Regions from separate parts of the uncultured Barnesiella sp. genome, predicted to be linked through region 1. Evidence: riboswitches for the same ligand, from Rfam matches in the RefSeq annotation. Region 1 holds a riboswitch; each other region holds the start of a gene.
What was found. A riboswitch is a leader RNA that binds a small molecule or an ion and turns the genes downstream of it on or off. The one in region 1 is predicted to bind cobalamin.

Region 2: linked by a shared signal. The riboswitch ahead of Q1K76_RS09375 (DUF5074 domain-containing protein) and the one ahead of Q1K76_RS09915 (TonB-dependent receptor) in region 1 are both predicted to bind cobalamin.
Region 3: linked by a shared signal. The riboswitch ahead of Q1K76_RS07640 (anaerobic ribonucleoside triphosphate reductase) and the one ahead of Q1K76_RS09915 (TonB-dependent receptor) in region 1 are both predicted to bind cobalamin.

What each region holds. Positions count from the first base shown of each region.
Region 1 is NZ_CAMMHD010000018.1:28,645-30,912, forward strand. It holds gene Q1K76_RS09915 (TonB-dependent receptor) at 1-1,304, opposite strand, end outside; cobalamin riboswitch at 1,416-1,616, opposite strand; gene Q1K76_RS09920 (DUF4492 domain-containing protein) at 1,798-2,067, shown strand; gene Q1K76_RS09925 (cytochrome ubiquinol oxidase subunit I) at 2,064-2,268, shown strand, end outside.
Region 2 is NZ_CAMMHD010000016.1:58,178-60,445, forward strand. It holds gene Q1K76_RS09370 (LamG-like jellyroll fold domain-containing protein) at 1-714, shown strand, start outside; cobalamin riboswitch at 940-1,136, shown strand; gene Q1K76_RS09375 (DUF5074 domain-containing protein) at 1,394-2,268, shown strand, end outside.
Region 3 is NZ_CAMMHD010000012.1:18,874-21,141, reverse strand. It holds gene queA (tRNA preQ1(34) S-adenosylmethionine ribosyltransferase-isomerase QueA) at 1-431, shown strand, start outside; cobalamin riboswitch at 788-996, shown strand; gene Q1K76_RS07640 (anaerobic ribonucleoside triphosphate reductase) at 1,049-2,268, shown strand, end outside.

The DNA of each region.
Region 1 (2,268 bases):
TATCGCTTGAGCGGCTGGTACGAGAGGAAGACGGCGGGTGTCACCTTGCTCTTGTTGGGAGCCTTGGTCTGCCCCTCGGCCGTCTCGTCGACCAGCGTAGCCAGCACGCTGGCCTGCATCTTCAGCCGGTCGGCCAGCGAGAAGGCGGTAGCGGCCGAAATCCAGTGGGTGTAGCGGCTGGCCGAGAGGTACTCCGACAGCCCGTTCCACTGCATGTCGTAGGCCACCGACACGTCCCAGTTGCGGAGTATCGAATACTTGTTGGCCAATGACACGTAGACCTCGCGCTGCTTGTACTGGTTGTCGACCCGCATCAGCTTGTCGTCGTTGTTCACATAGTGGGTATAATCGAACGCATACTTGGCATTGACCTTGAGGCTGTACTTGCGGGTAATATCCTGCTGATAGACGCCTTGCACGAAGGTGTTGCGGTCCCACAACCGCTCGCCGTTGCGCCACACGTTGTTGACGATGGCGCCGGGGATACCCCGCTCGGAGCTGTAATGGTAGACGTAGGCTTTCCAAAAACCGTTGGAGAGATAGCCCTGCAGACCGCCCTCGAAACGCACGGCATCGATGTCGCCGTTTTGCCGGGTAGCCGTGGTGTCGTAGGCCACCTCGCCCGAGGGGGTAACCCGCTTGTAACGGAATTTGTACTTACCGCTCGAGTTGGTCCACTCGCTGTTGAAGGTCATGCTCACGCTCTCGCTGAGCTTGTATTCGAAGAGCACCGAGGGGTTGACCAGGTCGAACGACCCCGTTTTGAACGAGGCCTTCAGGTGCGACTTCTCGCCCGGCTTGAACTTGGGCCGACGGGTGGTGAGGTAGATGGAACCGGCCGAACCGAACTCGCGGGCCGACTGGAATATCTCGCTCTTCTGCCCGTTGTAGAGCGAAATCTCCTCGATATTCTCGAGCGAGAATTTTCCCAGATCCACCTGGCCGTTCTGGGCATTGCCCAACTGGATGCCGTTGTAATATACACCCATGTGGTTGGTACCCATGCTGCGGATGTTGACGGTCTTCAAACCGCCCACACCGCCGTAATCCTTAATCTGTATACCCGAAAAGTAGCGTATGGCATCGGCCACCGAAAAGCTGTTGAGGGCCTGCAGCTCCTTGCCGGCGAGTTTCTGTGAGGGTATCACCTCGCTATACCGGTTGGCCGTGACCATTACCTCGCCCAGCGACCGGGTCTGTATCGAGTCGGTCGACGAAGTCTCATCGGCCCACACCCGCACGGGCAGAGCAGCCAGTACCCCAATCGCACACACAAACGATACCCAACGACAAAGTCTTTCCATCGGACTATTTTTTAACAGCCTCGGAGCGGGTTCTTTCGATACAAGTCGGTGTAAACAGACGGACGCGTGTAGGCCACCCTTCCGCAGATTCACAAGCTCTACCCCCCGAAAGCTAATGACTAAAAGCATGGCAGGTCTTCTGACTTACTCCGGTAACCGAGGCCTTCCCAATCGTCATAATCAGTGGCTTTCAAGTATTCTCGGCACCTCTACGGGAGCTTACAGCAGCGGGACTGTTCGGGATTTTCACCCGATTCCCTTTTCATTCTACGCCCCGGACGGGGTTTCGAAACCAATGCGTGACAAAGGTAACACAAATTATTGATACTGTTCTATTTTTTCTTGGAAATTATTCCAAACCAAACCTGCACCCCAATCGTTACTTGTGAAAAAAGTATTGATTCGTAATAAAAAATAACGGTTATAAATTTGTATCAATCACAAATTTTACCGAATATTGCGAAAATTTTCTTCATCTACATACAATACACTTATGGAAGAAAACCAAACCTTGAAAAACGACAATTTCGTAGTGCGCGTATGGCGATTCTACCTTGAAGGATTCCGATCGATGACCTTGGGAAAAACACTTTGGGCAATCATTCTTATCAAACTGTTCATCATGTTTTTTATCCTGCGGCTCTTCTTTTTCCCCAACATTTTGCAAAAAGAGTTCGATACCGACGAGGAGCGGGCCAATGCCGTCATCGAAAATCTCACCAATACCAATAATTCTCAACAACAACAATCACAGGAGTTATGAACGATCTTTTCACGCTCGTAGACTGGTCGAGGGCACAATTTGCACTCACCGCTATTTATCACTGGCTGTTTGTCCCCCTCACGCTGGGGTTGGGCATAATCGTCAGTATCATGGAAACCATCTACTACCGTACCGGCGACGAACGATGGAAAACCATTACCAAATACTGGATGACCCTCTTCGGCGTCAACTTCGCCATCG
Region 2 (2,268 bases), on a different contig from region 1:
TTGCCCCGCGAGTGGTCTATTGCTGAGGACGGCTCGCTGTCGCAGAAACCTTATGAGGGGTTGACCGGGTTACGCACCACGACCACCTTTACCCGCACGGGGTTCGACCTGAACGGTACTCTCGACCTCTCGCCTGTGAGCGGACGCTCGGTCGAGATATGCGGCACATTCGAGGTGGGTGCCTCCGACTTCGGTTTCCACATCTTCAAGAGCGGCAGTGCCGAGGCCGTTGTTTCGTACACTCCGGCAACGGGTGAACTCGTGGCCGACTTCAGCGCCCTGCCTCGGTTGACCAACGACGCCGGCGTATACGACGGTGTCTATCGTTGCATCTTGCCCGAGCGTCCGGCCGTGGGGAGTGAGCTGAAGATAAATATCTTTATCGACCACTCCATCCTCGACATCTTCGTGAACGACAAGTGGGCTACCTCCATCCGTGTCTTCCCCACCGAAGCCGATGCCAACGGCATCGAAGCCTTTGCCTCGGCCACGACCCGGGTAAAGGAGCTGAATGCCTGGATACTCGAGGGGCAATCGGCGAGTTCGGGCATCGAGTCTGTGGTCTCCGACCGTGTGGATTCGGGAAGTGTCCGTGTCGATGTCTTCAATTTGCAAGGCATGAAGGTGCGGGCCAACGTACCTCGGGAGGTTGCTGCCGAGAATCTGCCGAACGGTTTCTACATTATCGGCGGCCAGAAGGTTCTGGTAAGATAAGTTTGGCAGTATAGAAAAAAATGGAGCCGGTGTAGGAGAGAACCGGCAAAACTTCTTCAGAGAAACTCATGAGCGCATACAGCCGCATCTCGGCTATATGCGCTCATGCTTTTTTTGTGGGGGGAGTGTGTTGTCAAGACCGCTGAGGATAAAGACTATAAGCTGCACCATATACAATCTGTTTGAAGTAGGAAGCAAAAAGTTATCTTTCTCCAGAAAAAAATACTAATTTTACAGCCGATTGGTTCCAAAAGGCCCGCCGGGCCTCGAGGATTAAAAGGGAATCGGGTGAAAATCCCGGACAGTCCCGCTGCTGTGAAGCTCCGCCAACCGCTCGAATTCTATACGCCACTGATTGCAATATCGGGAAGGCCTCGAGTGGGGAGTCAGTCAGAAGACCTGCCGTCAGTTTTTGTTTTTAATCGAGCCCGTGGACAGGACGGTTAAATGTACGACGTAAATGCTATATACTTTTTTCAGGCTTTTCGAGCCATTCATAACCCGTGTCGGGGTACTGTGTAAACCTGTTGGGGCATCTGCCCGGGAACAGGCAGGCACGACGCGTTGCCGTCTTGACAATATGGCAACGGCCGGGCTTGCCGTCTCTTCTCCAGCCCGGGACCTTGTTTTGCAAATTTTCAATAACCTGTTAAATAATAGATTTTTATCCAAAAGTAGAATGATGAAAGTAAGAAAGATGTGGGGCGTGCTGCTGGTAGCGGTAGCTCTGATTATGGGCAGTTGCTCGAAAGAGAGTGAAGAACCGATGCCCGACCCGAAGTTTGAGTGGACAACGGCTGTTGCAACCGATGTGCCGGTATTTGTGGTTCCCGATACCCAAGTAGAGATTGCCTATGCGGCAGAGCATGTGCAGTCGGTCAAGACCGAATCGCTGCCCGCCGGGTGGAGTGCAACGGTCGACCAGGATGCCCGGAAAATCGAAATCTCGGCCACGGCCGATGCCGAAACAAAAGCTACGCTCACCGTCACGGTAGCGGGCGCAGGCGGGAAGAACCTTTCGCAAAAGGTGGAGCTGTATTGCCTGAATGCCTTTGACGACCCGGCCGGGGTCTTTGTGCTCAACGAGGGGAACATGACTACCGAGAACGGCTCGCTCACCTGGATTTCGCCCGAGGGGTATGTGGTGGCCGATGCCTACAAGACGGTCAACGGTACCGAGCTGGGCAACGTGGCACAGGACATGGCGTTCTGTAACGGCAAGGTCTATATCATCTCGCAGAATGGCAACAAGAACCCCAACGGCATGGTGTTCGAAAACGACGGCATGCTGGTGGTGGCCGATGCCCACACCTTGAAGCGGACGGCCGCCTACACGAACGACGACCTGCAGGGGCTCGACTGGCCCACGCATATCGCCGTGCTCGACGAGCAGCATCTCTATATCCGCGACAACGCCGGTATCTACCGTTTCGACCCCACGGCCAAGTCGCTGACCTTCGTGACCGGTTCGGACGGTGCGCCGAAGAGCCGCTTCGTGACGATGGGAGGCAAGGCCTACACCTTCAAGTCGGGCTATTTGAGCAAGATTCTCGA
Region 3 (2,268 bases), on a different contig from region 1:
ACGGCTTCCTCACCCTCCATTCGGGCCTGGGTAACTTCCGTGAAATCGATGTCGAAGACCTTACCAAGCACAAAATGGACTCGGAGCAGCTGATTGTGACCCCCGAGCTCGTCGAGCTCGTCAACCACGCCAAGGATGGCGGCCACAAGGTGTGCGCCGTGGGTACCTCGGTGATGCGGGGTATCGAGAGTGCGGTCAGCACCGGCGGCCACATGAAGACCTACGACGGCTGGACCAACAAGTTCATTTTCCCGCCCTACGACTTTACGGTAGCCACCAGTCTGGTGACCAACTTCCACATGCCGCTTTCGACCATGCTGATGATGGTAGCGGCATTCGGCGGATATGAAATTGTCCTCGAGGCCTACGATGCTGCCCTCAAGGAGGGGTATCGTTTCGGTGCCTATGGCGACGCCATGCTCATTCTGTAATTGGTAAGATATCAGGGACGCTCTTGTCCCGGAAGATACAGAGAACCTTGTTGCACCTTGGGGACAAACGGTGCGGCAAGGTTCTCTCTCTTATAGAGAGATTACTATCTCGCCTTTTTTATTATGTTGCTGGAATAGATAACAATTTGGTTGATTCGATTGGATATCCGATTGAACAATGGAATAGATGCCTTTTTTGCTGTTTTATAGCAGTATAGTTTCCATATGGGAGTTGGTATGGGCCTCTATTCGTTGCTGGTTTCAGGAAACTTTTTTCTATTCTGGTTTTCAAAAGTTTCCCGAAAAAGGAAACTTTTGTCTCGAAATTTGTTGTTTGGTTATCGCGAATTTGTGTAACTTTGTACCCGCATTCCGGTTCGGCCCCGTTGTACGATGGTGTCGATAAAAAGGGAATCGGGTGAGAATCCCGAGCAGTCCCGCTGCTGTAATTCCTGTGAAAGTCCCGTGACACGAGCCACTGACGAGAATCTGTTTCTGTAATGTCGGGAAGGCGTCATCGGGGCAGGGAAGAGCCAGAAGACCTGCCGGAGTGAGAGAGAAGCAAAAGGACGTTCGAGGAGACGTCCGCAGTATCCAACCCTAAACAACTTATCAACATGGATTATGCAGGCATTACCATTGCCAAGCGCGATGGTGCCCAAGAGAGTTTCTCGATTGCCAAAATCGAGCGGGCTATTGCCAAGGCCTATCGGGCCGATGGTATCGACGACGAAACTGCGGTGAAACAGATTGCCGGCGAGGTGGCCGCCGCCATCGACAAGAGCGAGATTTCGGTCGAGGAGATTCAAGATCTGGTCGAGCGCCATCTGATGCGGCGCAACCCTTCGGTGGCCAAGCGCTTCATCATCTATCGCGAGTGGCGCACCAAGGAGCGCGAGAAACGCACCTCGATGAAGCAGGTGATGGACGGCATCGTGGCTGTCGAGAAGAACGACGTGAACCTGAGCAACGCCAACATGTCGTCGCATACGCCGGCCGGGCAGATGATGACCTTCGCCTCGGAGGTGACCAAGGATTACGCCTACAAGTATCTGGTGGGGGTGCGCTACGGGCGGGCGCACCGCGAGGGCGACATTCACATCCACGACCTCGACTACTATCCCACCAAGACGGCCACCTGCGTGCAGTACGACCTGGAGGATATTTTCAACCGCGGTTTCCATACCAAAAACGGAACCGTGCGCACGCCTCAGTCGATACAGAGCTACGCCACGCTGGCCACTATCGTGTTCCAGACCAACCAGAACGAGCAGCACGGCGGGCAGGCCATCCCGGCTTTCGACCACTTCATGGCACCGGGGGTGCTGAAGAGTTTCCGCAAACATCTCGAGACGGCCATCGACTTCATCTTGCGCCTGCATGGCGAGAGCGACCATCCGTCGCTGCGAGAGGCGATAGCCGACTCGGTCGCCTCGATAGCCGATACGGAGGTGCAACAGGCTGCACTGGCCGACCGCCTGCAGACTCTGGGCCTGACTCTCTCGGCCAATGAGTTGCGCACCGCCTGGACACAAAGCTACGAGACTACCCGCAAGGATACCCACCAAGCCATGGAGGGATTGGTGCACAACCTCAACACCATGCACTCGCGGGGTGGCAACCAGGTGGTTTTCAGTTCGATAAACTACGGTACCGATACCTCGCCCGAGGGGCGCATGGTCATACGCGAGCTGCTCTCGGCTACAACCGAGGGGTTGGGCCACGGCGAGGTGCCGGTCTTCCCGATACAGATTTTCAAGGTGAAGAATGGGGTATCGTATAGCGACGAGGATTATGCTGCGGCGATGGCCGACTTCGAGGGGGCGATGGCGGGACG